2 regions of the Pseudahrensia aquimaris genome follow, and region 2 is predicted to be linked to the other one. Evidence: predicted binding sites of a transcription regulator. Region 2 holds the regulator's gene; the other holds the start of a gene.
What was found. Region 2 encodes PhoB, which activates phosphate uptake and scavenging genes when phosphate is short. Its sites were predicted from a motif close to TGTCATNNANCTGTCAT; they were not measured.
Positions count from the first base shown of each region.

Region 1: the regulator PhoB is predicted to act here: its motif matches at 10,793-10,809, upstream of ACFQ14_RS13105 (PhoX family protein).

Region 1 is NZ_JBHTJV010000012.1:31,178-47,103, forward strand. Features, by position in the region: gene ACFQ14_RS13055 (adenylate/guanylate cyclase domain-containing protein) at 1-499, shown strand, start outside; gene ACFQ14_RS13060 (pentapeptide repeat-containing protein) at 522-1,217, shown strand; gene ACFQ14_RS13065 (vWA domain-containing protein) at 1,221-2,405, opposite strand; gene ACFQ14_RS13070 (sodium-dependent bicarbonate transport family permease) at 2,524-3,501, shown strand; gene ACFQ14_RS13075 (DUF190 domain-containing protein) at 3,513-3,818, shown strand; gene ACFQ14_RS13080 (DUF3237 domain-containing protein) at 3,832-4,281, opposite strand; gene ACFQ14_RS13085 (DEAD/DEAH box helicase) at 4,341-6,452, opposite strand; gene rpsA (30S ribosomal protein S1) at 6,613-8,319, opposite strand; gene xylB (xylulokinase) at 8,574-10,043, opposite strand; gene cmk ((d)CMP kinase) at 10,054-10,710, opposite strand; gene ACFQ14_RS13105 (PhoX family protein) at 10,896-12,809, shown strand; gene ubiE (bifunctional demethylmenaquinone methyltransferase/2-methoxy-6-polyprenyl-1,4-benzoquinol methylase UbiE) at 12,991-13,779, shown strand; gene ubiB (2-polyprenylphenol 6-hydroxylase) at 13,789-15,369, shown strand; gene coaBC (bifunctional phosphopantothenoylcysteine decarboxylase/phosphopantothenate--cysteine ligase CoaBC) at 15,380-15,926, shown strand, end outside.
Region 2 is NZ_JBHTJV010000003.1:678,036-693,961, reverse strand. Features, by position in the region: gene glpD (glycerol-3-phosphate dehydrogenase) at 1-1,500, shown strand, start outside; gene ggt (gamma-glutamyltransferase) at 1,497-3,086, opposite strand; gene hisD (histidinol dehydrogenase) at 3,225-4,559, shown strand; gene phoB (phosphate regulon transcriptional regulator PhoB) at 4,563-5,264, opposite strand; gene phoU (phosphate signaling complex protein PhoU) at 5,275-5,991, opposite strand; gene pstB (phosphate ABC transporter ATP-binding protein PstB) at 6,009-6,794, opposite strand; partial or broken gene pstA (phosphate ABC transporter permease PstA) at 6,836-7,678, opposite strand; partial or broken gene ACFQ14_RS06715 (DUF3333 domain-containing protein) at 8,219-8,683, opposite strand; gene pstC (phosphate ABC transporter permease subunit PstC) at 8,676-10,067, opposite strand; gene ACFQ14_RS06705 (substrate-binding domain-containing protein) at 10,231-11,265, opposite strand; gene gap (type I glyceraldehyde-3-phosphate dehydrogenase) at 11,480-12,499, opposite strand; gene ACFQ14_RS06695 (sugar phosphate nucleotidyltransferase) at 12,741-14,963, shown strand; gene gloB (hydroxyacylglutathione hydrolase) at 14,954-15,724, opposite strand; gene gloA (lactoylglutathione lyase) at 15,729-15,926, opposite strand, start outside.

The DNA.
Region 1 (15,926 bases), on a different contig from region 2:
GGTCGAAGCTCATGGAGGGCGTATCGACAAATTCTTGGGCGATGGCCTTATGGCAATTTTCGGGATCGAAACAACGCCTGAGAAAGCATCTCTTCAAGCGCTGCAAGCCGCAGCTGATATGAGCCGTCGACTGGAGCAACTCAACGAGCGGCTGGAGCGCGACCTGCCATCACCGCTTCGCATTGGCATCGGCGTCCATACCGGCCCGGTCGTGCTGGGCGATATGGGCTACGGCGCATCGCGCGGACTCACCGCTATTGGTGACACGGTCAATACCTCCAGCCGTCTGGAAGCGGAAACGAAAGTGCACGGCACGCTTGCCTGCATTTCTGCGCAAACGGCAGAGCTTGCAGGTATCAAACCCTCGAAGAAAGCTGGTCGGCACGTTGCAATTCGTGGACGTGAACAAGAACTCGATATATTTGCGCTCGACGGCCTAACTATTGATCAACTCGTGGGTGATACCTTAACGCCTAAAGCGCAGGCGGCTGTGCAATGAGACATTCAAAAGGGTGGAAACAATGAAGAAATTTGGCCTTATGGTAGTGGCGGCAGCAGCAATGGGCGGCGCACATGCGCTCACGCCGACGCCAGCAGAAGCAGGGTGTTCAGATTTTCCCATTCCAAATGTGGATTGGTCCGGTTGTCGCAAGAGCGGATTGGTTCTTACCGAAAACGATATGAGCGGCGCCAACCTTTCAAAGACCGATATAACAAGCACAAATTTGAGCCAGGCAAAGTTTCTCGGTGCCCGGTTTGAGCGCGCCCGCATGACACTGGTTCTAGCCACACAGGCAGATTTCACCGAAGCCAATATGACCCAGGCTGAGGGAGGACGGGCGCAATTCGTACAGGCCAATTTTACCAAGGCCAATCTGACAAAAGCGCTGCTTTTCCGGTCAAACTTCACCGGCTCAAATTTCACCGAAGCAAACATGAGCAAGGCGGAGTTTAGCCGCTCCAAATTCAACGATACGAACCTTACCTCAGCGATGTTGGGGTTCACCAACCTTTCCCGGGCCGTGTTCACCGGCGCTTTGATTGATGGCACCGATTTTCAGAAAAGCTGGCTGTATCTGACGGATTTCAAAGGCGTCGATCTGTCAAAGGCGGTCGGCCTTGAACAATCACAAATCGATCTTGCCTGTGGCGATGACAAAACCGTTTTGCCAGCAGGCCTAACCAAACCCGCCGACTGGCCTTGTGCTGAAGAATAGGTTTTAGCGCGTCAATTCCTTCATCGCATCCCCAATACCCGAAAGGGTTAGCGGATACATTCGATCGGCCATTAATTCGCGGATCATCGCGGTGGACTGGGTATAGCGCCAGCCCTTTTCGGCGACGGGGTTTAGCCAGACGCTTGATGGGAATTGATCGGTGATCCGGCGCAGCCAGACTTCGCCGGATTCCGGGTTCCAGTGTTCCACCGAACCGCCAGGATAGACAATTTCGTACGGGCTCATGGCGGCGTCACCCACGAAAATGACCTTGTAGGTGGAGCCATATGTGCGAAGCACATCCCACGTGTCGATCTGCTCGCCGTAGCGCCGCGAATTGTCCTTCCATAAGCCCTCATAGGGGCAATTGTGGAAATAGTAGAATTCCATGTGTTTGAATTCGGCGCGGGCAGCGGAGAACAGTTCTTCCACCTGCCGGATATAGCCGTCCATCGAACCACCAACGTCTAGGAACAGAAGCAGTTTAACCGCGTTGCGTCGTTCGGGGCGCGTTTTAACATCAAGATAACCATGCTCGGCGGTCGCACGGATGGTGCCATTGAGATCAAATTCTTCCGCCTCGCCCTCGCGCGCCCAGCGGCGCAGGCGCTTGAGCGCGATTTTAATGTTGCGTGTGCCAAGCTCAACGCTGTCATCAAAATCCTTAAACTGGCGCTTATCCCACACTTTCACTGCTGAACGGTTGCGGCCTTCCTTTTGGCCGATGCGGACGCCCTCTGGGTTGTAACCATATGCGCCGAAAGGCGATGTGCCGGCTGTGCCAATCCATTTTGAACCGCCCTGGTGGCGCTTTTCCTGCTCTTTCAAGCGCTCGCGCAGGGTTTCCATTAGCTTTTCCCAGCCGCCCAGCGCTTCGATCTGTTTCTTTTCCTCTTCCGAGAGGTGCTTTTCAGCCATGCGGCGCAACCATTCTTCGGGGATCTGCTGCTCGTCCACGGCATCAACACCTGCAACCGCTTCCAGTCCTTTGAAGACTTCAGCAAAGACGCGGTCGAATTTGTCGATGTTGCGCTCGTCTTTGACTAGGGCTGTGCGTGCGAGGAAATAGAATTCCTCGACGTCCCACATGGCAACGCCCTTCTCCATCGCTTCCAGAAGCGTGAGATATTCGCGAAGGGTGACGGGCACCTTGGCCTCTTTGAGGCTGTAAAAAAGGTTCGTAAACATGGGTAAAGGCGTAGCAAACCGTATGGGATGCGCCAAGGGCGGCAAATGCGGCGTCTTGCAATTTATGCGGCGCTAGCACAGATAAACGCACTACTGAGGAACAGGAACTACTGCACGCATGGAAGCTGCTCTTTCAACAATCCTGTCGCCGATTATCCTGTTCTTTATTTTGGGTCTCGTGGCGGCGCTGTTCCGCTCGCAAATGAACGTCCCCGAAGCTTTTGCCAAAGGCTTGGCAATCTATTTGATGATGGCGATTGGTCTGAAGGGCGGGGTCGAAATGGCGAAGAACCCGATGACGGGTGAAATCGCGCTGGTGTTTGCTGCCGGTATCGGGCTTTCGTTCTTCATACCCATGGTCGCGTTCTTTCTGTTGCGCGCGTCGAGCAAGCTGGACATCACCAATGTTGCAGCTGCTGCTGCGCACTACGGCTCAATTTCCATCGTTACATTTGTTGCCGCCGGTGAAGCGGTAGAGCTGGCAGGCTTTCAGGCGTCCGGCCATTTGGTGGCAGTTGCAGCGCTGATGGAAACGCCAGCGATTATTACCGCGCTGTTCCTTGCCGCACGATACGGCGCAACCAAGGGGCCAGTTGCGGGGTCTGAACGGGGCGAATTGGTGCGCGAAGTTTTGTTGAACGCTTCGGTGGTTGTGCTGGTGGGTGCGTTATTGATCGGCTGGATTGTTGGCACGGAGGGCATGGTGAAAGTGGCACCGTTCTTCGTAACACCGTTCCAAGGGGTGCTGTGCCTCTTCCTGCTGGATATGGGCCTTGCCGCGGGGCGCGGGCTGCGTGAAGGCTGGCGGCAATTGGATATCGGCACCATCGCCTTTGGCCTCTACATGCCGATTGTCTCCGCGCTCATCACGGCAACCGTTGCCTGGGCCATCGGCATGAGCACCGGCGATGCGGCGATCCTGATTACGCTGGCGGCATCGGCATCTTACATTGCCGTGCCAGCCGCCATGCGCTTGGCATTGCCGAAGGCGAAACCGTCGGTCTATCTCACACTGTCGCTCGGAATCACGTTTCCGTTCAACGTCACTATCGGCATTCCATTTTACATCGCTCTGGCGACTCTCGTGACCGGCTAGGAGCCTGATCCATGCATACCCGCAAACGCATTGAACTTATCATCGAGAAGATGGCCTACAAACGGGCTGGACGTATTTTCGAGAGTGTAAACGTCTCAGGCTACACGGTCATTCCTGCTCTGGCGGGATACGGCAACGGCAATAAATGGCAGCGCGATCAGGATATTTCGGGCAGCCGCGACATGGTGATGATCGTGTCGATTTGCGATGCTGAAACAGCGGAAAAAGCGCTGGAGCAAATGTCCAGCCTGTTGGGCGAACATGTGGGAGTCATCACGATAAGCGATGTGACGGTGATGCGGCCTGAGCGCTTCTAGGATCAGAGCCGTTCTACAGAATTTCCCAGCAATCGATTTTCACTTCGCTTTGCAGCCGCTCGCCGGTACCGATGGCTTGTAGTTTGTTGAGCCACTCGTATTTGCCCGCCGGAGCTTCGAAGATCATGGTTTCGCGAAAATAGTATTCGCTCGGATCGGTCGGTTCACCCTTAGCGATGCGCTCCAAAACCTCAGCTGGGCCGTGGCGCATGCCCAAACCCTTCATCAAAAAGATCACGCCATCGTCAGTCTGGAACGTGCAGCGCACTTCCAGTTCGGCCACGCCATCGGGGCGGATGAGTTGGCAATCCGCGCCACCGGGCAACACGGCGCCATTCAGCCGCTCTCCCTCAAAGGAACCACCAAGAATGGGTATGAACCGCCGGATTCCATAAGGCCCGTCGGGGGTCACGTGCGGTTCTCCCACGCTAACCTGAAACTTGAAGAGCGGGCGAATTTCCATGCAAAGCGTCTCGGTTAAGCGGAGTGACTGACTATTCAAGCAGCAAGCCACCGATCATTTCAATCCGCTTTTTTCGGCTTCTTTTTGGGTCTTGGGGAAGCGGTAGGTTTTGCTGCCGGGCTGGATTGCGCTGCCAATGCCAAGCGGGCCTTGGCCTTTTTATTCAGCTTCTTGCCGGGTTTGCCACCTGCCGGTTTGCCTGCAACTGGCTTGCCAACTGGCGGCCCTTTGCGATGTTCAGACTTTGGTTTGCGCTCATCAGGGAAAGGCGGGGCCGTCTCTGTGCTGCGCTCCTTTGCCTTAAACGGCTTTTTCGGCTTATCGGAACCATAAGCCTTTTTCGGGCGGGGCCGTTCGTCGCCGTTGTCAGAGTTACCCTTGTAAGGTTTTTTGAATTTCGGATTGGGTGCATAGGCTTCAAATTCAGGCTTGTTCTCCTGAATGGTCACCCGAACGTTTTTTTCCAACGTCATTTTTGGGCCAATAGATTGTACGAAGTCATCCATCTTTTCCGCGTCGAGTTCGATGTGGGTTTCGCCCTGCTGGATTTTGATGAATCCGATATCGCGCTTGGAGATATTGCCAGCGTTGCACAAAAGCGGAATGAGCCAGCGTGGCTCCGCGTTTTGCTTTCGGCCCACTGAAAGGGTCATCCAAACACTGTTTTCAAAGTCTTGCCGTTGCTTGGACTGGCCCTTGGCTGGGCCATCTTCAAACTTGCGCTTGGTCGGCGTGTTGACCGAAACGATCTCAATGTCTTCCGGCGCAGATTGTTCAGCACGGCGCTGGCGAAGAAAGGCGGTGGCAATCTGCTGTGGCGTGAACCGTTCCAGCAACCGCTCGGTGAATTCAAGCTCGCGTTCCCCGGCAGGATCGGTGAAAATCGTATCGGCCATCAAACGCTCTTCGTCGCGAAGGTTCACTTCGTCTGCAGAAGGCGGGTTGGCCCATGTAGCTTCCAGTTTGGCGAAGCGCAGCAAGCGTTCGGCCTTTGCGCGGGTCTTGTTTTCAGCCATCAAGACACTGACGCCCTTGCGCCCTGCCCTGCCCGTGCGACCAGAACGATGTAGCAGTGTTTCAGGATTTGACGGCAAGTCGGCGTGGATCACCAATTCCAGCTTTGGCAGGTCAATGCCGCGGGCAGCAACGTCTGTTGCAATGCACACGCTGGCGCGGCCATCGCGCAAAGACTGCAACGCCCGGGTACGCTCGTCCTGGCTCAATTCGCCGGACAGGGCGACAACTGCAAAGCCACGGTTGTTGAAGCGGGCGACCATGTGGTTGACCGTGGCGCGGGTGTTGCAAAACACCAGCGCGTTTTCAGCATCATAATAGCGCAGCACGTTGATGATGGCGTTCTCGCGTTCGCGCGGCGCGTTGACCAAAACACGATATTCAATATCGCCGTGCTGATCGCGCTCCTGCTGCGTGCTAACGCGAACTGCGTCACGCTGATAATTTTTTGCCAGCTTGATAATTGGCGCAGGAACGGTGGCCGAAAACAACAGCGTGCGTCGCTCCTCCGGCGTTTGTTCCAGAATGAATTCCAAATCATCACGAAAACCCAGATCGAGCATCTCGTCCGCTTCGTCCAGAACCACAGCACGCAGCGACTTGGGGTCAAACGCATGGCGCGAAATGTGGTCGCGCAGGCGGCCCGGTGTTCCCACCACGATATGCGCACCGCGCTGTAGATCACGGCGTTCGGCGCGAATGTCCATGCCGCCGATTGTGGAGACAATCACCGCGCCAGTTTTGGCGTAAAGCCAGTCCAGTTCGCGCTTCACCTGAAGGGCTAGTTCGCGGGTGGGTGCGACGACCAACGCCAAGGGTTGTGTGGGCTTGTCGAGGCGATCTTTGCCGTCAAGCAGCGTGGGCGCAATGGCCATACCGAAGGCAACCGTTTTGCCGGAGCCGGTCTGCGCAGACACCAACAAGTCGGCATCGCGCAAGGCGGGATCCAGAATGGCGGACTGGACGGGGGTCAATTGGGAATAACCGCGCTCGGTTATGGCTTTTGCCAGCGGCGGAGCGATGCCCAGCGCGGAAATGTCTGTTGGGCCGGTATCCGTGGATTCAATGTCCACGGGATCGGGGGCCACACTGTCTGTCATGTCGAATTCTTTCGGGTCGGTCGCGCGATCAACAATTGATGGGGAGCGTGGTGTCATGAATGTGACCCGCTCCGGCGCTGCGGGCAGGCTTACGGTGCCTTGGGCATAAAGGGAAGAGGTAGCAGGAGCAAAGTGGGCACCTGCGGTAAATGAAAAAGCCCGCAACTTTCGCTGCGGGCTTTTCCGGGTTTGTTAAACGTAGAAGAAAGCGCGAGGCTTAGCTTGCGTCTTCTTCGTTCTTTTTCAGGGCTGCGCCGAGGATGTCGCCGAGCGAAGCGCCGGAGTCGGATGAACCGAACTGCTTGACGGCTTCTTTTTCTTCGGCAATTTCCAACGCCTTGATCGACAGATTTACCTTGCGGTTTTTCTTGTCGAACACGATGACACGGGCGTCCAGCTTCTGGCCGACCGAGAAACGCTCCGGGCGCTGCTCGTCGCGGTCGCGGGAAAGATCGCCGCGGCGGATGAAGGCTTCAATGTCGGTATCGACAATCTTCACTTCCAAGCCACCGTCGATCACTTTCAGCACTTCGGCTGTAACGATCGAGTTCTTGCGGATTTCGCCGCTGTCGCCGCCGTCCATTGGATCAGTGCCGTCAAGCTGCTTGATGCCGAGCGAGATGCGCTCTTTGTCAACGTCAACGTCCAGCACCACGGCCTTGACCATGTCGCCTTTGTTGAAGTTCTCGATGGCTTCTTCGCCAGACATGTTCCAATCCAGATCGGAGAGGTGAACCATGCCATCAACATCGCCGTCGAGGCCGATGAACAGACCGAATTCGGTCTTGTTCTTCACTTCGCCTTCAACAACCGTTCCCTGCGGATACTGGTCAGCGAACGTATCCCACGGGTTGGAGAGGTTCTGTTTCAGGCCGAGCGAGATACGGCGCTTGGCAGGATCGACTTCCAGAATAACGACTTCGACTTCCTGAGAAGTGGAGACGATTTTGCCCGGATGAACGTTCTTTTTCGTCCATGACATTTCGGAAACGTGGATCAGACCTTCAATGCCCGGCTCCAGCTCCACGAATGCACCGTAATCGGTGATGTTCGTGATGCGGCCCGTGACTTTTGAATCGGTCGGATATTTCGCGCCGATTGCATCCCACGGATCGCTCTCAAGCTGCTTCATGCCGAGGGAGATACGGTGCGTATCCTGGTTCACGCGGATGATCTGAACTTTGACCGTTTCGCCAATCGACAGAATTTCTGTCGGATGGTTCACACGGCGCCATGCCATATCGGTCACGTGCAGCAAGCCGTCGATGCCGCCGAGGTCCACGAACGCACCGTAATCGGTGATGTTCTTGACCACGCCTTCGACGATCTGACCCTCTTCGAGGTTCTGGACGATCTCGCTGCGCTGTTCCGCGCGGCTCTCTTCCAAGACTGTACGACGAGAAACGACGATGTTGCCGCGGCGGCGATCCATTTTCAAAATCTGGAAAGGCTGCGGTGTGTTCATCAGTGGAGTGACGTCGCGGATGGGACGGATGTCTACCTGCGAACGCGGCAGGAAGGCTGTTGCGCCATCCAGATCGACGGTGAAACCGCCTTTGACCTGGTTGAAGATAACGCCTTCGACTTTTTCTTCCGCTTCGAATTTCTTCTCGAGCTTGATCCAGCTCTCTTCGCGGCGGGCTTTGTCGCGCGAAAGCACGGCTTCGCCCATCATGTTTTCGACGCGTTCGAGGTAGACCTCGACCGTATCGCCAACCTTCAGGCCACCGTCTTTTGCGGCAGCGCCAAATTCTTTCAGTGCGACGCGGCCTTCAACTTTGAGGCCTGCATCAATGACGGCCATGTCTTTTTCAATGGCAGTCACAATTCCTTCAACAACGGTGCCTTCCTGGATGGAAACAGCTGCGAGGGATTCGTCTAGGAGGGCTTCGAAGTCCTCCATCGTGGGGTTCATATCAGACATTTATGCTCCAAATTGGCCACGCGCGGATTGTGTTTTAAAATGCGGGTGACCGGGCGCCGGGGTTTGTGTTTGAAAAAGCCTCAATCGATGCCGGGTTGTCCGGGTCGCGGACAGCCCTTGAAGTGATGGCGCAGTAAGCGTCGATCAGGCGGTTATTTTGAGCGGTTGGGAAGGCGCGGATAGACGCCCTTTGGTGCAACTTCTTGCTCTGGCTGGCCGACAACGCAAACTGCGATGACCAACGTGGCGGTTTCTTATGGGGTTTTGCCAAATTTGGCAAGAGAAAGTGGCTGTAAAGCGCGATACATGGCGCGCCATTGCTCAAGCCGCTGCGCGTGGTTTGCTGCTTGGTTGGCGCGGGGTGTAAAAGCGCGGTCAAAAGCTGGTTTTAGCGCCACTTCGGCAAGGGTGTGATTGCCCGTTGCAACCATAGCCAGACGCGCTGCGCCGAGGGCCGGGCCGGTTTCAGAACCAACGTAACGCTGGATTGTCACATCCATCGCGTCCGACATGGTTTGCAACACGAAATTGCTGCGAGAACCGCCACCGATGGCGGCAACGGTAGAAATCGGGCTCCCTGCCTGTTCCAAGCATTCACGCGCATCGCAGAATGTGTAGGCAATCGCGTCTACCACACTGCGCATAGCGCTTCCGCCGTCTGTGCTCGGGGTAAGCCCATAGAAGCTGCCTCTGATGTTTGCATCATTGTGCGGCGTGCGTTCACCCGTGAGGTAGGGCAGGAAAAGCGGCGCATCGCTGGCCGCTTCTGCTTTCGTCAGCAGCGAGGCTATATCTTGGCTCAAAAAGTCTGCAAGCCATGACATTGGGCTTGCGCCGTTGAGCATGGCAGCCATTTGGAACCACCGATCTGGCACGCAATGGGCGTAGCAATGCACAGCCGTTTGAGGCGCGGGCTTGTATCTCTCGTTGGCAACGAAAAGCTGGCCGGATGTGCCGAGCGAAACAAAGGCATCACCTTCGTTGACCGCTCCAATGCCGAGCGCACCGGCAGCAGCGTCCCCTCCGCCTGCGGCGACCGGGATGCCCGCTTTAAGAGCAAGGCTTTCAGCAGCGCTGGCGGACAAGCCACCCGTGATTTGCGTACCCTCGTGCAGCTTGGGAAGCCAAACAGGGTCGGTTGCGCTTGCTGCGCACAAACTATCATCCCACTGACGCAGCTTCTGGTTCAGCCAGAGGGTGCCGGCAGCGTCTGCCATGTCTGTTGCCATTTCCCCGGTCAGACATAGACCCACATAGTCTTTTGGCAGCAATATATGAGCGATGGCGTGATGGATTTCCGGCTCGTTTTGGGCGCACCACAATACTTTGGGTGCCGTGAAGCCGGGCATGGCGGTGATGCCTGCAGTCGTTTCGATATCACCCAAGGCGGCATTCATCTCGTCGCATTGCGGAGCGCTGCGGCCATCGTTCCACAATATCGCGGGGCGCAAGACTTTGTGATGTGCATTGAGCAATACCGCGCCGTGCATTTGCCCTGAAAGGCCAATGGCTTGAATGTCACCCCAGCGCGCACCCAAAAGTTGCGCCAGTTTGGAGCAGCAGATTTGAGTAGTCGCCCACCAGTCTTCCGGGCTCTGTTCGCTCCACCCCGCTTGCGGTTGTGATACCTTCAGCGGGGCATCACTGGTCGCAAGCACGGTTTGGTCTTTATCCACAACGAGCGCTTTGACCGCCGATGTACCTATGTCGATACCCAGATACATCCAGCGGTCCTTAAGCGTTGGGCTTGCGGTGCTGTTCGATGATCTGCATGGCAGCCTCGAAGGCAGCGTCGATGCTCATATCACTGGTGTCGATAGTGGTCGCGTCCTGAGCGGGTTTGAGCGGACTGTCGGCGCGTCCCATGTCTCTCGCATCCCGCGCTTCGATATCGGCCAGAATAGTCTCGAAACTCGCATCCGTGCCGCTCAAGTTTCCGCGCTCCTGAACTTCAGCCCAGCGGCGACGGGCCCGCACCTGCGGCGAAGCGATGACATAGAGCTTCACCTGAGCATCAGGACAAACGACCGTTCCGATATCTCGCCCGTCCAACACCGCCCCTGGCAACGCGTTGGCGAAAAGGCGCTGCTGCTCCACCAGAGTTGAGCGAACCAGCGACATAACTGCCACTTTGGACGCCGCCTCACCAATCTTGTGTTGAGCCAGCACGGATTTCTCCAGCGCTCCCAAGTCGATACGCTTGGCGGCGGCAACGGCAGTCGCCTCGTCGTCAAGCGGCTCACCCGCGCTTAATAGAGCATGGGCAACAGCTCGGTAGGTCAAACCGGTATCAAGATGGCGCAAGCCCAGAACTTGCGCGATGCGATGGGACAGCGTTCCTTTTCCGGACGCAGCGGGGCCGTCTATGGCAATGATGAAAGGCTCAGTCATTCCTTGCTGCTATCGCAACACAAGAGCAAACTCAATGAAATTAGTGCGGGTGATCGCGCCAGTCGACGTTGCCATTTCCGGCTGTCACATTGCTTTCATATTGGTGTCATCAAATTGCAACTACCGGGGTCCAATGGTGTCTTAGGGCATCCGTTGGCGATGCTAATGAAAGAGGAGTGCACACCATGATGGATCAAAATCACGTCCACCCTATCGACGATGAAATAAGTTTTGACGAGTATGACGAAATCATCAATCCAAAGTCTGAAGACAACGATTTTGATGCCGTTGTCGAACGTGCCATCTCGCGCCGTGGGTTCTTGTCAGGCGTCTTGGCGATGGGGTCGGTGGTCGCTGTTGCTGGTGCCACAACGGCCCTAACACCCCTTTCCGCGCAAGCCGCCACCCGGCGCTTTGGCTTTGAAGGCGTTGCCGCCAACACTATGGACGATATCACCGTGCCAAAGGGGTACAATGCGCAAGTCGTTTCGCGCTGGGGCGATGCGCTGTTTTCTGAAGCGCCCGATTTTGACGAAACCACGCGAGGCACCGGTGAAAGCCAAGCGCTTGCGGTGGGCGACAACAATGACGGCATGAGCATCTTCGCCGATGGCGACCGCAAGATCATGGTGTTGAACAACGAATACACCAACCGAAAGATCATCTGGGGCAACAATCCCGATGGCAAGGCGCTTACCGATGATGACGTCATCAAGGGCAAGAACGCTCACGGCTTGACAGTTGCTGAGGTGAAGGACATCGACGGCAAATGGCAGATCGTGAAAGACTCGCCAGTGAACCGCCGAGTCACGCCCGATACGCCGATGGAAATTACCGGCCCCGCGGCGGGACATGATCTTATGAAAACCGCTGCCGACCCCACTGGTACAAAAACGCTGGGAACATGGAACAATTGCGGCAACGGTGAAACGCCTTGGGGCACCTATCTGGCCTGTGAGGAAAATTTCAACGGCTATTTCTCCGCAGCCAATGAGGACCACAAAGTCTCCGACGAGCTGAAGCGCTACGGCGTTTCGGCCAAAGACTGGGGATATGGTTGGGCAAGGGTAGATGAGCGGTTTGACGTTTCCAAACACCCGAACGAACCCAACCGCGCAGGCTATGTGGTGGAGCTTGATCCGCGCGACCCAAATTCGACGCCAAAAAAACGCACCGCGCTCGGTCGCTTCAAGCACGAGAACGCGGAAGTTGTTGTCAACGCCGACGGGCGCATCGTGGTCTATATGGGCGACGATGAACGCGGAGAGTTTCTTTATAAATACGTCTCTGACGGCGTATATGCGGAAGGCGGCGATACCGACGACCTGCTGACGAACGGCACGCTCTATGCTGCGAAATTCGACGATACCGGAAGCGGGCGTTGGATGGCGCTAACGCCGGAAACGACCGGCATGGACAAGGCTGAAATCTGCATCCACACCCGTCAGGCCGCCTCAAAAGTCGGAGCGACGACGATGGATCGCCCGGAATGGGTCGCCGTCAATCCGTTGAAAGCGGAAGTGTATTGCGCACTCACCAACAACAAGAACCGCGGTATCAAACCCAATGCCGGTGGTGATCCTACACCAGTTGGCGGACCAAACCCGCGCGAAGCCAACAAATACGGTCAGATCGTTCGCTGGCGCCCGGCCGACGGCGATCACACAGTCGAAGAGTTCTCATGGGATCTTTTCGTGATGGCGGGCAATCCAACGGTTCACAGCGATGCCAATGCAGGCTCGGAAAACCTGAATGCTGGCAATATGTTCAACTCGCCCGATGGACTGATGTTTGACCAAAAAGGACTGTTGTGGATCCAGACCGACGGCAATTACTCCAACAAGGATGATTTTGCTGGAATGGGAAACAACCAGATGTTGGTGGGCGACCCGGCGACGGGCGAAATCCGCCGCTTCCTTGTGGGTCCGAATGAGGCCGAAATCACTGGCATGGCATGGTCGCCGGACCGCAAAACACTGTTTGTCGGCGTGCAGCATCCGGGCGAACGCGGTAATTCCCATTGGCCGAACGGTGGCGATACCGTTCCGCGTTCTGCAGTGGTCGCAATCCGTCGCGATGATGGTGCCGTTATTGGATAATGCCTACAAAATCGGTCGCCCGTAAGCCCCTATCGCGCGGCCCAAACTGGGGAGATCAGAAATGATCTCCCCTTTTTCTTGTCTGGCTCCCATCGCGTTCACCAATCTCCCACATGCCGCATGGAACTTCGAAGCTTTCCGGCCTATATGATCGGCAATAATGCAGTTCGAGTTTGCCGATATGACCTCTCCCAGCGATACAAACCGCGCCACAGCGCCGGAAGATATGAGCACAGCCTACGGCTTCACCCGTGTGGGCGAAGGCGAGAAGCAAGAGAAGGTGAACGACGTTTTCCATTCAGTCGCGCGTCGCTACGACATAATGAACGATCTGATGTCGATGGGCGTTCACCGAATTTGGAAAACGGCCATGGTGTCGAAGGTCAATCCACCAAAACGCCCCGGCTGGAAATCGCTGGATATGGCAGGCGGCACCGGCGACATCGCGTTCCGCATCATCGAGGCTTCCCACCGCAATGCGCACGTCACTGTCTCCGACATTAACAGTTCCATGTTGGCCGAGGGCGAAGAACGGGCACACAAGAACGGGCTGATCGACAATTGCGATTTTGTTGAAGCCAATGCGGAAGAATTGCCATTTGAGGACAATTCGTTCGACGCCTATACAATCGCTTTCGGCATCCGCAACGTACCGCGTATGGACCATGCATTGTCTGAGGCCTATCGCGTTTTGAAACCGGGCGGGCAGTTTCTGTGCCTTGAATTTTCGGAAGTGGATGTGCCGTTTCTAGAGCGCTTTTACGAAGAGTGGTCGTTTAGGGCTATTCCACCCATCGGCAAAATGGTCACCGGCGATGCGGAGAGCTATCAGTATCTGGTAGAATCGATCCGCAAATTCCCCAATCAAAAGCGGTTTGCGTCTTTCATTAGCGAGGCGGGTTTTTCACGCGTAGACTATCGCAACATGACGGGCGGAATTGCCGCTCTCCACACAGGCTGGAAAGTTTAAGCGTTTCATATGGCCGGTATTCGATCATGGTTTTCGCTGGCGCGCGCAGCATGGGTGCTGATGCGCGAAGGCGTGGTGACGGCCCTGCCGGAAGAAGGCGCACCGCCACCTGTGCGCTTGGCCAAATCCATCGCAAAGGTTGTGCGCAGAAGACGGGCAGTGGACGCGCCCCAAACCAAGATTCTCGCCAATGCACTCAACAGGCTGGGGCCAAGCTGGGTGAAGCTTGGACAGTTTCTCGCCACCCGTCCTGACATTGTGGGCGAGAGCATTTCACGCGATTTGGAAATGTTGCAAGACCGGATGGAGCCGTTCGACATCAAGTACGCCCGTCGCACGGTTGAGGCCACATTGAATCGCGATGTGGATACTCTGTTTGTCGATTTCGGCACGCCTGTTGCTGCCGCCTCCATTGCTCAAGTCCACAAAGCAAGGGTGCGGGATAAAGACGGCATTGAACGCGATGTGGCGATCAAGATTATCCGACCTGGTGTGCGCGAGCGCTTCAACTGGGATTTGGAAACATTCTACACCGCCGCCCATTTCATAACCCGTTGGTTCCCTGCCGCACGGCGGCTGATGCTTGTGCAGAGCGTCGATATTTTGGCTGAATCCGCCAAGCTGGAAATGGAATTGCGGGTCGAAGCTGCGGCTTTTTCGGAAATGGCTGACAACGTGAAAAACGACCCCGGATTTCGAGTGCCGGAAATCGACTGGGAGCGCACGGGGCGCGATTGCCTGACGATGGAATGGGTCGACGGTATCAAGATGAATAATATGGAGGCTTTGCGGGCGTCGGGCCACGACCTTGCAACTGTCGCCAACAATCTCAACCAGAGCTTTTTGCGCCATGCCATGCGCGACGGATTTTTCCATGCCGACATGCATCCCGGCAATCTGTTCCTCGCGCCCGACGGTGACATTGTGGCTGTGGATATGGGCATTGCGGGACGATTGAGCAAACCGGAGCGACGGTTCCTCGGGGAAATCCTCTACGGTTTTATTCAACGCGACTATCGCCGCGTGGCAGAAGTTCATTTCGAGGCTGGTTACGTGCCACGCGGCAAGGATGTGGATTCTTTCGCCCAAGCGCTGCGTGCCGTTGGTGAGCCGATCTATGGTCGTACCGCAGAAGATATTTCCATCTCGGCGCTGTTGGCGCTGTTGTTCGAAATCACTGAATTGTTCGAAATGCGCACGCAGCCGCAATTGATCTTGCTTCAAAAAACGATGGTTGTCGTCGAAGGCGTTGCTCGAAAGCTAGACCCGAATTTCAATATGTGGACTTCTGCTGGTCCCGTAGTTGTGCCCTATGTTACGCGTCTGATCGGCCCTCTTGGGCGGCTGGACGAGGCTCGAGACGGGTTCAAGGCCGTTGAGCAACTGGCGCGCCAAGCACCGATCTTTGCCAAGCGTGCGGAAGCACTTTCGCAGGAAATTGACGCCATGGCCGCCAATGGTGTGCGGCTGGACAAGCCCACAATCGAAGCCATCGGCAAAGCTGAAGCCCGCCACTCACGCTCCGGCCGTGTGGCACTTTGGGTGATTGCAGCAAGTCTAGCTGCTTTGGTTTGGAAACAGTTCGTGTAAAGCTGTCACCATGAAGCAGACACTCTCCCAGCGATCCATCCTTCTCGTCATCGGCGGCGGAATTGCTGCCTACAAGTGTCTCGACCTGATCCGTCGCCTTCGCGAGCGCGGGGCGGATGTGCGGGTGGTGATGAGCGAAGCGGCCCAACAATTCGTAACGCCGATGAGCGTTGGTGCAATTTCCGGTGGCACGGTTTTCACCGATATTTGGGACCGTGAGGCGGAGCAAGATATCGGCCATATCCGGCTGGCGCGCGAAGCTGATCTCATCATCGTTGCCCCTGCAACTGCCGATTTGATGGCGAAGATGGCGAACGGCTTGGCGAACGATCTGGCAACAGCTGTTCTGCTTGCCACCACCGCGCCTGTCTTGGTCGCGCCTGCGATGAACCCCGCCATGTGGGACAACCCAGCCACGCAACGCAATGTTGAAACACTTTCGCTCGATGGTAAGCACTTCGTCGGTCCGAATGAGGGCGAGATGGCCGAAAGTGGCGAAGCTGGCGCGGGTCGCATGGCAGAACCGATGGAAATTCTTCGCGCAGCAGAAGACTTGC
Region 2 (15,926 bases):
GACGTTTTCATTATCGGCGGCGGCATCAACGGCGTCGGCATCGCCCGCGATGCGGCAGGCCGGGGCTATACAACAGTGCTGTGCGAGATGAACGATCTGGCCAGCGGTACATCCAATTGGTCGTCAAAGCTGGTCCACGGTGGCGTTCGCTATTTGGAGCATTACGAATTTATGTTGGTGCGCAAGGCTCTGAAGGAGCGCGAAGTGCTGTGGTCGCTCGCGCCCCACATCATCCGCCCGATGCGTTTCATCATGCCTCACCACAAAGACCTTCGTCCCGCCTGGTTGCTGCGTTTGGGGCTGTTTTTGTATGACAACATCGGTGGCCGCAAACTGTTGCCGGGTACCAGGACTGTTGATTTGGCAAACGGCGTCTACGGTAAACCGCTAAAAGCTATGTTCACCAAAGGTTTTCAGTATTCGGATTGTCAGGTGGACGATGCCCGTTTGGTCGTGTTGAACGCAATGGATGCGAAAGAACATGGGGCGCAGATTTTGGTGCGCAACGAGTGCGTCTCCGCCCGCCGTGAAGGTGACAAGTGGCACGTGACGACGCGAAACGCGCTGACCGGCGGAACCCAAGACTTCTCAGCCCGCTTGGTCGTCAACGCTGCCGGTCCGTGGATCGACAGCGTTCTCGGCAAGACGTTCGGGCGTAACGACGCCCACAACGTCCGCATGGTGCAGGGCAGTCATATCGTGGTGCCCAAACTGTTTGAGCACGACAACGCTTATATTTTCCAAAACGCCGATGGCCGCATCATTTTCGCTATTCCTTTCACCCACGATACAACGCTAATCGGCACAACCGACCGCGATTACGAGGGTGATCCGGCGGACGTTGCCATCACGCCAGACGAGATTGACTATCTTTGCGCCGCTGCGTCGGAATATTTCGAGCAAGAGGTGACCAAGGAAAGCATCGTTTGGACCTACTCCGGCGTTCGACCGCTCTATGACGACGGTGCAAGTGCTGCCCAAGAAGCGACCCGCGATTACATTTTCAAGCAGGATGGCGGCAAAGGCGACCCGGATGTGATTGGTGCGCCTTTGATCAATATTTTCGGCGGAAAAATCACGACCTACCGTGAATTGGCCGAGCGGATGATGGACGAGATTGAGACCGAGCTTGGTCGACGCAAGGGCAAATGGACGGGAACCAAGCCGCTACCGGGTGGTGACTTTCCGACCGAAAGCTTCAATGCGCTGGTGGAGAAAACGCTACAGCGCTACCCGTTCCTAGACCCCAAAGACGCAGACCGCATGTGCCATGCTTACGGCACCCGCATTGCGATGGTGCTGGGGCAGGCAAGTTCTGCCGACCAATTGGGCGAAGAATTCGGCGCCGGTCTAAGCGAAGCCGAGGTGCGCTATCTTATGACCAACGAATGGGCGATGACGGCGGACGATATCGTCTGGCGGCGCAGCAAACTGGGGATGTTGATGAGCGACAAACAGATCGCTGCGCTCGACAAGTGGATGAAGGCGGAAGCCGCCTAATAGCCCATGGCGCAGCCGTCCTTGCGAGGGTCGCTGCCGCCGGTTAGCACGCCCGTTTCCCAGTCAATCGCAATGGCTTGGCTGCCGCCCACTGGCCGCGTCGACCGCGCGATGGAATGGCCCATGCCGCGAAGCTGCTCGACAATAGCGTCTGGCACCGGCCCTTCAATCTCCACTTCGCCGTCAAACGGATCTACCATCCAGCGCGGCGCGTCTTGCGCTTCTTGAATGTCCATGCCGAAGTCGATGTAGCGCGAGATGAATTGTGCCTGACCCATAGCCTGATATTCGCCACCCATCACGCCGACGCTCATCACCGTGCGCCCCTCTTTCGTGACAATTGCCGGGATGATCGTGTGCAGCGGGCGCTTGCCCGGCGCGATGCAATTGGGGTGGCCTTCTTCGAGCACGAAACCTTGGCCTCGATTGGTGAGAACGATACCATGTTTTGGCGTCGTGATGCCGCCGCCCCAGCCCCAGAACAGGGTGTTGATAAACGAGCAGGCATTGCGGTCCTTATCCACGACCGAAATGTAAACGGTGTCCTTGTGGCGCGGCATGAGGATGCTGTTGTCGGGCTCAACCATTTTGGCGGGGTCGATGGAAGCGACCAACTCAGCTGCGAACGCTTTGTCGATCAAACCGGAAACGGGCACATCCGCTTGTGCCGGGTCTGCCAGTGTCAGCCCACGCGCGGCATAGGCGCGGCGGCACGCTTCGATTTCGAAATGAATACGTTCGGCGGAGATAAGCGAACCTTCTGGCGCCCGTTCGAACATGTTCATCAGCAGCAACGCGATGACGCCTTGGCCGTTGGGCGGGCATTCATGGATTGTGAGGTCGCGAAACGTGCTTGTCACTGGCGTCACATATTCACCCTTAGCAGAGGCAAAGTCGTCGAGCGTATGAAGCCCGCCTTTCGCTTGCAAAGTCGCCACCATTTCCTGCGCAAGCTCGCCCTTGTAGAACGCATCGCGCCCTTCACGGCCGATGATTTCTAAAGCGTCCGCTAGTCCCTTTTGGTGGTGCAGTTGACCAACCGCCGGCACCTTGCCGTCTGGCAAAAATATGCGAGCGCAATTCTCATCGCTTCGGATAATTTCCGCATTCCCCACCCAATCCGTGTGGACCCTTGAGGAAACCGGATAACCGTTGCGGGCATGATCGATGGCTGGCGTAAGCAGCTCCGCCATAGGTATGCGTCCATGGTCAGCGTTCAACCGACACCAAGCGTCAACTGCACCGGGAACGATCACAGAATGCGCTGACGTCCGTTCAAGTTCGCTCAAACCAAGCGAGCGCAACTTCTCCAAAGTCGCAGCGGCGGGTGCGCGGCCCGAGCCGTTATAACCGATCACCTTATTGCCACCCTCCGGCGCAAAGAGGCAAAAATTATCGCCGCCGATTCCCGTCGAACCCGGTTCCACCACGCACTGCACAGCACAAGCTGCAATAGCTGCGTCAAGCGCGTTGCCGCCTGCCTTCAAAACGTCAATTGCGGTTTGTGTTGAGAGCGTATGGGAGGTGGCGGCCATGCCATTTTTCGCGTGGACGGGAGAGCGGCCGGGTAATTCGAGATCGCGCATGAGGAAATTCCAAGGCTTTAAGACGAAACGACTTTTCCATGCAAAAAATCGTGCTGCAAGCGCCGCAGCTGCTTGTGGTGGATTTGCCGCGTGGTGGGTGGCATAGAAGTCCAATTCATGCCGCCCTATAAGACAATCATGACCGATCAAACCGTTGCACTCCACGAACTTATTAAGCTGAGCCAAGCTGAGCGCGCGCAGCTTTTGTTGCGCGCCGAGGATGATCTTGCGCCTTTCATCGCCAAGGTTGCGCCAATCATTGAGGCCGTGCGGACCGAAGGTGATGATGCTTTGATCCGATTTGCCGCTGAATTCGACGGCGCAAACATCGCCCCCGGCACCCTGCAAGCGAGCGAAGCGGAAATTGAAGAAGCCTACTCCTCGCTTGATCCAGAGTTTGTCGAAGTGCTCCGTTATTCGGCGGACAACATCCGCCGTTTCCATGAAATGCAGATGCCCAAGGATATGGAGTGGTGGACGGAAATCCGCCCCGGTGTGCATGTGGGCGAGCGTTTCACGGCCATTGATTCTGTTGCCTGCTACAGCCCACGTGGCAAAGGCTCGTTTCCTTCCGTTACGCTGATGAGTGTTATTCCTGCCATTGTTGCGGGAGTGGAAAAGGTGGCGGTGCTCACACCTGCCGGACCGGACGGGAAAATTGATAGCGCCACACTGGTGGCCGCAGATATTGCCGGGTGCCGCACTGTCTTCAAGGCCGGTGGCGCCCAAGCTGTTGCCGCTGCGGCGTTTGGCACAGAGACGATTCCACGCGTTATGAAGATCGAGGGGCCGGGCAGCCCTTGGCTGGCAGCGGCAAAAGTTGTCCTTTCAAATCGAATCGACCCCGGCATGCCCGCTGGCCCTTCGGAAAGCATCGTTTTTGCCGATGAGACCGCGAACCCGCGCATAGCTGCGTTGGATACGATCATCGAGTCCGAACACGGTGATGACTCATCCGTCTTTCTCGTCACCACATCGCGCGAACTGGCGGAAGCGGCCCGCGCTGCAATTCCGGATTATTGGGCGCATATGAGTGAAGAACGGGTGGGTTATTCCTCTGCTGTTCTGGGGGGTAACAGCGGTGGCATCGTATTGGCAGAAAATACCCAAGCTGCGTACGATTTCATCAACGATTACGCACCAGAACACTGCCAAATTTTGAGCGCCAAGCCGGAACAACACCTGCCTCATATCCGGAATGCTTCGGAAATTCTTCTCGGTGAACAGACCCCCGGTTCTGTGGCCAACTACATGATGGGCCCCAACTGCGTGTTGCCCACATCTGGCGCGGCGAAGACGCGGTCTCCGCTTGGCGTTCACAACTTTCTCAAAGCCTGTTCGCTTGGGCGTATGACGGAGCAGGGGCTTGCCGAGACTGGTCCAAAAACGGAAGTTTTCGCCACCTATGAAGGCTTTGATGCCCATGCCAATGCGGTTGGCGAGCTGCGTCGCAAAGCATTTGGTAACGAGTAGCGCTTAGCCCTCGTTGTCCAGCGAATAGCCTGCACCGCGCACGGTGCGGATCACATTATCTTCTCCGTCGCGGTTCAACGCCTTGCGCAGCCGACCGACATGAACGTCGACGGTTCGCAGATCAACCAACGCATCGTGGCCCCAAACCTTGTCTAACAACTGGTCGCGGCTCCAAACGCGCTTTGGACGTTCCATGAACACTGTCAACATTTTGAATTCGGTTGGCCCAAGTTTCAAAGCCTTGCCGCCGCGCATAACGCGGTATTGTGCTGTGTCGAGTGTGATGTCGGAAAAAGTCAGCATGCCGCCGGTCGCTGAAGGCTTGGAGTGGCGCAACCGCACTTGTATCCGCGCCAGCAACTCACTCACAGAGTAAGGCTTTACGACATAGTCATCGGCACCCGTTGTTAGCCCCCGCACTCGATCAGCTTCTTCGCCGCGAGCTGTGAGCATTATAATGGCGATTTCGGAAGTTGTGGCCGACGCTTTCAGCTGCCGGCAAACTTCAATGCCGGAAATCGATGGCAACATCCAATCCAACACAATAACATCGGGCGCTTCTTCTTTTGCCAGCAGAATGGCCTCGTCGCCGTCTTCTGCCCAGATGACGGCGTAGCCTTCTTGCTCCAGATTGTAGACCAGCATTTCGCGCTGCGACGGTTCGTCTTCCACCACCAAAATTTTCGCGCTTTCGGAAAGGGCCATTAGGGGCGCTCTATTTTGGTGTGACGAACGCGGTGCTTGTAAGATCCGCTTTTGGTCGCTCGTCGTCAGGCAATTCGCCAGAGATAAAGAAGTGAACTTGTTCAGCAATCGAGGTGGTGTGATCGCCCATGCGTTCGACGTTTTTCGAGATGAAAAGCAAGTGCATGCAAGGTGTAATGTTACTGGCATTTTCCATCATGTAGGTGAGCAGCGCACGGAAGAGTTGATTGTTCATCTGGTCCACATCGTCGTCACGGGCACGGACTTCGTCGGCCAGATCAATGTTGCGCGCAATATAGGCGTCCAGAACATCTTTCACCATTTGCCGCACTAGATTGCACATGCGTGCGATGGTTTTGGCTGACGAGCCTATAGGATCTGTTTGGGCCAGCACATGTGTGCGTTTGGCGATGTTCTTGGTGTAGTCGCCTATCCGCTCGAGGTCTGCGGCGACCTTGATGGCGGCCAAAACCGCTCGCAAATCTTGCGCTTTGGGCTGACGCAATGCGATCAAGCGCACGGCAAGTTCGCCAATCTCCTGTTCAATGCGATCAACCTCTTTGTCGGAGGCTTTCAGAGCATCAGCCAATTCAAGATCGCGGGTGGTCATGACCTCGACCGCGTCTTCGATCTGTTTTTCGACAAGGCCACCCATCATCACAACTAGATCTTCAATCTGGCGAAGATCTTTGTCGAAAGCGGTGGAGATATGGGCTTCGTTGTGCATGGCGGTCAGTCCCTCGATTAGCCGATCCGTCCGGTGATGTAACTCTCCGTGCGGGAATCGGTGGGATTTGTAAAAATGTCTTCGGTTGCGCCGTGTTCTACCAGATATCCAAGGTGGAAAAACGCAGTCTCCTGGCTCACACGTGCAGCCTGCTGCATGGAGTGGGTCACGATTACGATCGTGTATTGCTGGCGTAACTCATCAATCAATTCTTCCACAATGGCTGTGGCGATGGGGTCAAGCGCCGAACATGGCTCATCCATCAATATGACTTCTGGCGACACGGCGATAGCACGCGCAATGCAGAGGCGCTGCTGTTGGCCACCGGAAAGGCCGTTGCCCGGCTCGTCGAGGCGATCTTTGACCTCTTCCCAAAGGCCCGCGCGCTTGAGGCTTGTCTCAACAATCTCCGTTAGCGCTTGCTTGGAGTCTGCAAGGCCGTGAATGCGTGGGCCATAGGCGACGTTTTCAAAGATCGACTTGGGAAACGGATTGGGTTTTTGAAACACCATGCCAACATCGGCGCGAAGCTGCACGACGTCGATATCCGGCGCGTAGATATCTTCGTCCTCCAGCAAAATCTGGCCTTCGACACGGCAAATGTCGATCGTGTCATTCATGCGGTTGAGACACCGCAGGAATGTCGACTTACCACAGCCTGAAGGGCCGATCAGCGCTGTGACGCTCTTTTCGCGTATGTCGAGATCGACGTCGAAAAGGGCTTGCTTAGCGCCATAATACACCGAGACGTCACGAACGGTCATCTTGTTGTGCGGCATATCTGTTGTGGCTTTTTCGGTCATGTTTGTTTGGGTGTCCATAAGGTCAATTCTTTCGCAAGCGACTACCAGCGACGCTCAAATCTTTTGCGCAGCAGCACGGCAAATGCGTTCATGAGAACGAGGAAGCCTAGCAGCACCATGATGGCAGCCGCTGTCTTTTGGCGGAAGGCGACTTCGGGGAAGTCTGCCCACATATAGATCTGCACAGGCAGCACGGTTGCGGGGTCGGTAAAGTCGCCGGGAATATCAACGATAAAGGCTACCATGCCAATCATCAGAAGCGGTGCCGTTTCGCCAAGGGCTTGCGCCATACCGATGATCGTTCCGGTCAACATGCCGGGCATTGCAAGCGGTAGAACGTGGTGAAACACCGTTTGCACCTTTGATGCACCGATGCCGAGCGCTGCTTCACGGATGGAGGGTGGCACGGCACGCAACGCGGCGCGGGATGCGATGATAATGGTCGGTAGTGTCATCAGCGCGAGCACGGTGCCGCCGGTGAGTGCGGCCGAGCGCGGAAAGCCGCCGCCCAAAGTGAACCAGCCAAGGTTGACCCCGTTGATGAAAATTCCCAGCCCCAACAAGCCAAAAACGATAGAGGGAACTGCTGCTAGGTTGTTGATGTTCACTTCGATGAAGTCGGTCAGTTTATTCTTGGGTGCGAACTCTTCCAGGTAAATCGCCGCTGCAACTCCCAGAGGAAAGGAGAGCGCAAGCGTTACCAACATTGTCAGGAACGAGCCAACAACAGCGCCCCAAATGCCAGCCATCTCAGCTTCACGGCTTGCACCACGGGTAAAAAATATTGTGTTCCAACCTTCGGAAACGCGCCCGGCGCTGGCGAGGCTTTCAAGCCATGCAATCTCCTTGTCAGAGATTTTACGCTCAGATTCTGGGATTTCCAGCACGCCCAATGACCAACCACCATCTGCACTCAGCGCAGTTGGTGGCACCAGCACAATACCTTTGGCTGTGGTGGACGAGGCTTCAGTAATCTTGATAATTCCGCCGTTCACTTCAACCAAGAGAGATGGATCATCGTCTGTGAGGTTTTCGCTACCTTCGCGCGATGCTGCCCGCGCTTCCAGCCGTGTTGCCCGTTGCTCTACTGTTTTACGTTCTGCTTCGATCGTTTGAAGGCGGGCAGGGATGTCTTCTACTTGCGCTGCGGCGCGCGCTTTTGCTCCTTCGCTGGCGTCGGAGTTGGCAACAACAGCCTGAGCGGCGGTGAGATCGCCCTTTAATTTATCAACCGTGCGCTGTAGCGCTGCTGAACGGTTACGCAAGCGTTTGGCGCTCTCACCAATCAGTACACGTGCATTGGCCACAAACTGTGAAAAAACGGGCTCGGCTGTGCGCAATTCAATTTCGTCTTCCACACCAGTCAACGTGATCGAACCGCTGCCAGCGCGGCGGTCGAACGTTGCGCTTAGGCCTTTGAAATATAGATCCGCAGTGTCGGAAAGCGGCACCGGCACATCAGTTTTTTGGCCTAATAGACTGGCGTTTGCGAGCACATGATCGCGAACTATGATCTCAGCCCCACTAGAAATCAGACCGCGCATCAGGCGGCGATCCTTCCGGCCGGATACGAATGGTAATTGTTCAGATAGGCTGTCGTTCAGCAGCTTGCGGTAATCGGCGTTCCGTGGATTAGCAGGGTCAATATTCTGCGCTGTCATCTCTATTGGGAGCGCGACAGTGTTAAAGCGAAACGCGGGCAGGCCATTGCCAACGACAGTGGATAGCAGCAGCAAAAGAAAGCCAGCGGCGGTTAGCACGCAGCCGAGACCAAGGTATTTGAAACGTGTTTCAGCCTTGAACCGACGACGCACATTAGCTTGGCGTTCTGCGGAATGCCGCGACGGACGAGCGCTGGTGGCCACGTCTTTTTCCGTTACATCAGTCATATTGCTCACGGTATTTCTGGACCACGCGCAGCGCGATTATGTTGAGGGTCAAGGTGATGATGAACAGCACAAGGCCAAGCGCAAAAGCGGCAAGTGTCTTAGCGCTGTCGAATTCCTGATCGCCCACCAAAAGCGTCACGATTTGCACGGTCACCGTGGTAACGGCTTCGAGCGGATTGATGGTCAGGTTGGCGGCCAAACCCGCGGCCATCACCACGATCATCGTCTCGCCAACGGCGCGTGAAACCGCCAGCAGCATGGCCGAGACAATTCCAGGCAGAGCGGCGGGGAGGACGACTTTGCGAATGGTTTCAGACTTTGTCGCTCCCAACCCTGCCGAGCCATCGCGCAAGCTCTGCGGTACGGCGTTGATCACATCATCGGAAAGCGACGACACGAACGGTATGATCATGATGCCCATGACCAGACCAGCAGCGAGGGCAGATTCTGAAGACACGGTCAGTCCAATGCCTTCACCCCAGCCTCGAATGGCAGGGGCAACGGTAAGAGCCGCAAAGAAGCCGTAAACGACTGTTGGCACACCCGCCAAAATTTCCAGCGCGGGCTTGGCTACAGCGCGAAATGTGGGGCTTGCATAGTCCGATAAATAAATTGCAGACATCAACCCAATAGGAGCGGCAACGCACATTGCGATGAACGTGATAAGCAATGTGCCGGCAAAAAGTGGAACTGCCCCGAAGATGATCGAATTGTCGGCATCTGCACCAGCACCGCCCGCACTCTGGAACGCGCTTTGCGGCGACCAGTGGATGCCGAACAAGAAGTCGAACAACGAGACCATGTTAAAGAAGCGAATGCTCTCAAAGATCAACGAGAAGATGATGCCGACGGTCGTTAAAATGGCGACTCCCGAGCATACGATCAGCAGCCCACGAATGAACCTTTCAACAAATGTCCGCGCACGAAAGGGAGCAGTGATTTTCGAGTAGCCCCAGAGGAAACCACCAGCCGCGAGCCCCAGTCCAACAATCCAAAGCCAGAGCATAGAGCTTGCTTGGCGCAAAGAGATGAGTTCGGCCGCAGCTTCTTTTGTTTCGTCGCGCAACGATACGATGCCACCATTTGCGATGGCATAGGCGTCGCGCAAAAAGGCTTCGATCTGAGGCACGGTCATATCGGATATTTGCGCAGCAAAGACGGACAGTACGGAAGAATCGATTATCCGACCCGATACCCCATTCCAAAACGGTATCAGCACGAGCGCTGGAACAGCTGTCATGATGGCCAGAAAGAGGCCGTGATAGTTTGGCCGCGAGTGCAGTCTGGTGTTTTCTGCGCCAGCTGCAACGACGGAAGCACGCTTCTGGCCTATTAGCCAAGCAAAGGCGGCCAGCACGACCAATGTCAAAGCGAGAAAAATCATAAAATATGCCTGCAACGGTTTGCCCACCATGTGCGGCACGCAAAAATATTCGGTCTCAGCCAATGCTTTGGCTTTTTCCCAAACCGAGGCCATGCGTCGGTTTGGGAAAAAGCCGGTCCGACAACGTGCGCTGTCAGACCGGAATTTTATGAAACCGCTGTCCTTACATGGACATCGGCTTCAATTCTTTAGCGTTTGCAGCAACTGCGGCGCGGTCAGCGTCTGGCAGCGGTATCAAACCTTTGTCTGCCAAATAGCCATCTTCGCCCCAAGTGCCTTCATCGGTGAACTCGGCAACAAATTCTGCAATGCCCGGAATGACGCCGACATGCTCTTTCTTGACGTAGAAATAGAGCGAGCGGGAAATCGGATAATCGCCGTCGGCAATTTTCTCAAATTCCGGTTCAGCGCCGTTCACGGTTGCGCCTTTAAGTTTGTCGGAGTTTTGATCGAGGAACGAAAAGCCAAAAATGCCCACAGCGTTTGGGTTGGCTTCTAACTTCTGCACAATCAGATTGTCGTTTTCACCTGCTTCGACAAATGCACCGTCTTCACGGATTGCATGGGCGATCTTTTTGAAAGCGTTTGAATCGTCTTTTTTCAAATTGGCCAGCATAGCTACTTTTTCAGCGCCAGCTTCCATTGCCAGTTCGACGAAAGCGTCGCGTGTTCCCGAGGTTGGCGGGGGGCCGAGCACTTCGATTTTCACGTTCGGGAGCGATGGGTCAACGTCTGCCCAGTTCATATTCGGATTAGCGACCAATTTGCCGTCAACCGGAATTTGCTTCGCCAAAGCGCGGAAGATCATTTCGGGAGTGAGGTTGAGCGAAATCCCTGATTTGGCCGAACCAAGTACGATGCCGTCAAAACCAACCTTTACCTCAACTGGTGTCACACCGTTTTCAAGGCAAGAGTTGAACTCACCTTCTTTAATGCGCCGAGAAGAGTTTGTAATATCGGGAGTGTTCACACCAACGCCCGTGCAAAACAGCTTCATGCCGCCGCCGGAACCGGTAGACTCAACAACTGGTGTTTTGAAGTTGCTGGATTGGCCGAATTTTTCGGCAACTGCCGTGGAGAAAGGGAACACAGTGGACGAACCGACGATTTGAATTTGGTCGCGAGCCATTGCGCCAGTTGCGAATGCGGACATTGCCAGTGCGCTGGCGGCGAGAAGAGTTGTTACTTTGCCAGTCATGAAGAGAGCCTTCCTTGTTTGACTGTTTCGAATCTCAGGGCCGCGTTTCCACGACCACGTAAATTCCTTAGCCCTTCCGTTTCTACGCTTTTGTGACACCTACATGACACTTATGTGACAGTGGAAAAGTTCTGGCCGTTGCCCACAGGCTAGATGCAAAAAGGCGCTATCGCATGGTGCGACAGCGCCTTCTGTAAAGTTCAGATATGTGTCTTTAGATGAGCTTGCCCATAGCGACAGCGGTGTCGGCCATGCGGTTTGAGAAGCCCCATTCGTTGTCATACCAAGCCAGAACGCGCACTAGATTACCGCCTGTCACCCGCGTTTGGGCTGCTGCAAAGACTGACGAGTGAGGGTTGTGGTTGAAGTCGATCGAAACCAGCGGCTCCTCACTATAGCCCAGCACGCCTTTCAGCGGACCGGCCTTGGCAGCCTTTTTCAGCGCGGCATTCACTTCTTCTTCACTGCACTTTCGGCCAGCAACGAAATGCAGATCGACGCAAGAAACATTGGGGGTCGGCACGCGGATGGCAGAGCCGTTCAGTTTGCCCTTTAGCTCTGGCAACACCAAGCCAACCGCAGCGGCGGCGCCTGTTGTCGTTGGGATCATCGACAACGCGGCAGCGCGGGCGCGGTACAAGTCTTTGTGGTGGCGGTCCAGCGTTGGTTGATCGCCAGTATAGGCATGGATCGTGGTCATGTTGCCTTTGGTGATCTTGAACGTGTCGTTCAGCACTTTCGCGACGGGGGCGAGGCAATTGGTGGTGCAAGAAGCATTGGATACGATGATGTCTTTCTTGCGCAATTCGCGGTGGTTGACCCCATAAACGACTGTGCGATCTGCCCCTTTGCCGGGAGCGGAAATCAGCACGCGGCTGGAGCCATTTTCCAAAAGCAGGCTTGCTTTATCACGGGCGGTGAAAATACCTGTACACTCCAGCGCGATATCGACATCCTGCCAAGGCAGTGCCTTGGGATCGCGCTCTGCTGTGACCATTATGGGACCGGAAGACCAGTCGCCCGACGTCACCGTCATAGTATTGCGCTTGATTTTGATCTCACCAGGAAAAGGCTTGTGCACGCTGTCATAGCGCAGCAGGTGAGCGTTGGTTTCCACCGGGCCCAAATCGTTGATCGCAACAACCTCGATATCCGTGCGACCGGATTCGGCGATGGCGCGCAAGACGTTGCGGCCAATGCGACCAAAACCGTTAATGGCAACTTTCACAGTCATAATGGGGGCTCCGGGGTTGGTAGGGCAATTAAACTTAAATCGATTTAGAATTCGTAGGCGGTCAAGTCAACTTTAACGCGCTAAGTCAACTTCCAGGAGATTGACCATTGCGAGCGCTGAACCTTAAGCCGCGTGTATCTTGCATATTGTTGAGCTTGCTGTTGAATTGGTGACTTGGGGAATATGGATCAGTTTGTATCAAATCGATCAAACGGCCTAGCTTGGCATTCGGGGGGATCAAGTGACGCACGTGCCGAAGACCACGGTTCCTAAGAAGGATTTCAGCCAGAATGTCTGGGTCAGTGTGTTATGCGGCGGTTCGGGTGAACGGCTTTGGCCCATTTCGACACCGGAAAAGCCTAAACCGTTCCAGCGCCTTTTTGATGAACGCCCCTTGTTAGAACAAACGCTGCAGCGGCTGTCCAAATACAATCCCGCGCAGACTTTGATCGTTGGCCACCAAAACCATGTTCCTGAACTAGCGTTGTGTGCGGGAAAGTTTGGCATTGCGCCTCAAAACGTTCTGGCAGAACCGGCGTCGCGCAACACGGCGGCAAGTATTGCGTTGGCAGCGTGCATAGCAGCCCAGCGAGATTCGGATGCCGTGATGATCGTATCTCCCAGCGATCATTGCATCCGTCGTATCCGCGCCCATCACGATGATCTGGAAGTTGCGTTAAGCGCGGCTCAAGACGAAGCGTTGGTGCTTCTCGGCGCACAGCCACACAAGGCGGATGAGAACTTCGGTTACATTCTTCGCAATGCTGCTGGCGGCTCTGTTCAAAGCGTCGACGTCTTCCACGAAAAGCCCGCGCCGGAATTGGCGCAAGCACTTATCGATGATGGTGCGCTTTGGAATACCGGCATCTTCGTCTTCAAAGCGGCAACGATGGTTGCGACATTTCGCAGGAACCAACCGGAAATCATGCGGGCTGTAGAGCGCAGCATCGACACCGCACATTACGACGGGCGGGCGTTGTATTTAGGCAAGGCTTTTGCAGCCGCTTTATCGCTGCCATTCGACACAGCAATTGTAGAAGGCCATGAAACGTGCTGCGCTTTGGAAATAACCAGTGACTGGGATGATCTCGGCAGTTGGTCTGCTTTGCTGAAAAACAGGTTGGCAGAAACCGGTCAAGCGATCTTCGGGCCGGTTGAAGAAATCGAAACGACGGACAGCTTGTTGTATTCGCAAGGCTCCAAAATTTACGCAAAGGGCGTGGAAGGACTGGCAATCATAGCAACCGATGAGTGCGTCTACGTTTCTCCAATTGAACAAGCGGACGGTGCGCGCAGCTTTTTGGAAGCAAGCAAAAATGGTTTGGTGGTCCAAGATGAAAGTCAGGCGCGGGTGGATCGCGCAAGGGATTGGTTGACCGGGTCGGCATTTCCACTTTGGGTTTCAGCAGGTGTGGACGAGCGTTTTGGTGGCTTTTCCAATGCGCTTGGCCTGACAGGACAATCCCTCTCCCTTACCAAGACACTCAGCACACAGGCGCGTCAGGTGATCGCCTTCAGCGTGGGTGCGTTGAACAATTGGCACGAAGATGCCGGGCGCATAGCGGGACACGGCATTGCTTGCCTTGATGCGTGGCAGACCAAAGACGGCGCATGGCCCAGCGAGCGCACCGAGAATTTGGATGTTCTCGGCGCAACCACGAGGCTTTACGATCTCGCTCAGGTTTTGCGCGCTTGCACGGCCTACAGAGGCTTGGACGCAGCCGTCGCTGACGATTTGGCGAAGCGAATAATTCGCATGATCGGTGCGATGTCTAACGACATCGGTTTTAATTCGACCGCTGAAGCCAGCAGCGGAGTCGCCAGTGCGGATGCGCATATGCATCTCATTGACGCGGCAAGCGGCTGGCACAAAGCAACCAATGATCCGCTCGCTCGCGGTCTGGCTGAGGGCGGCTGGGCAGCGTTCTTCCATTATTTTTACGACGAGCGAAACTGGCGTGTGAGCGAGTTGCCTGATCACAAAGACCGCGCCGGCCCTTGGTCCCCGGGGCATCATTTCGAATGGCTGCGCTTGTGGGCGGCCGAAGATGAGCGCCTGCCCGCAGTCGAGGACTTCTCAATCGCTCAACAGCTTTGGGCCAGTGCTACCGCTTTCGGTCAGACCGAAACGCGCGGTCTTTCAGCGCTGATGGTCGATGGCAGAGGTCCGGGTAGTAACGAAACCCGCGCTTGGGTGCAAAGCGAGCATCTGCGTGCAGCAATCGCACTGGGACGTCCACACACGGAAATTTTCGCGATATTCGATTCGCTCTTTCATTGGCATTTATCGCCCTCGGTTGCAGGGCTTTGGCACGACCGTCTGGAAACCAAGGGCGGCACCTTGCGCGGGAGCAGTGTGTCGGCCAGCATTTTTCATCACATTGTCTTGGCTTTGGAAGACTACATCAATTGGGCGCAAAAAGACCGCAAGACCGAAACCCTTACTGTGTCCGTTCAGGCTTGATCTTTGCGCTTGCGGATTTCGGTGAAGACCTCTTCATCGCTTGCATCTCTCATGCCCAGATGCGCCCGGATGGAAGCATCAGACGCGCGCAAAAACGGGTTGGTCGCGAACTCTTCATCCAGTGTTGAAGGAACGGTCGGTTTGCCGTCTGCACGCAACTTCGAGATCTGCTCCACGCGCTTTTGGAGTTGCGCGTTATCGGGGTCCACAGTGAGCGCAAACGCGGCGTTAGAAGCCGTATATTCGTGTGCGGAATAGACAACTGTATCAGCGGGCATGTCGAGGAATTTCGAGAGGCTTTTCCACATCATCGCAGGCGTTCCTTCGAATATCCGTCCGCAACCGAGAGAGAACAGGGTGTCGCCAGTGAAAACCACTTTTTCGCCGGGCAAGTAAAAATTGATCATATCCGTTGTATGACCTGGTGTGGAAATGACCTGCACTTCGTAGCCAGCAAAGTCGAAATGGTCGCCGCCGTTTACCTGCCGGTCCAGTCCTGCAATTGGCGAAGCACTACCGCTTGGCCCGATCACTTGGCACCCCGTTGCAGCCTTAACAGCTTCCAGCCCATCGGTGTGGTCCCAATGATGATGAGTTATCCAGAGATGCGTGAGCTTCCAACCCTTTTTGTCCAGCGCATCAAGCAACGCTTGCGCTTCTCCAGCATCAACGGCAGCGGTAGCGCCGCTTTTGCGATCGTGGATTAGAACGCCGTAATTATCTGCCAAATATGGAAAGAGGTAATAGTCGAGCGAGGACATTGGCTTACCACTCGCCCGTGTTTTCCATGGAGGCCCAAGGTTCCTGCTTCGGCAGGGCATCACCTTCCTGCAATATCTCGATAGAAATTCCGTCGGGTGACCGCACAAATGCCATATGCCCGTCACGCGGTGGACGGTTGATCGTCACGCCGTGGTCCATCAGCCGCTGGCAGGTCTCGTAAATATTGTCGACTTTGTAGGC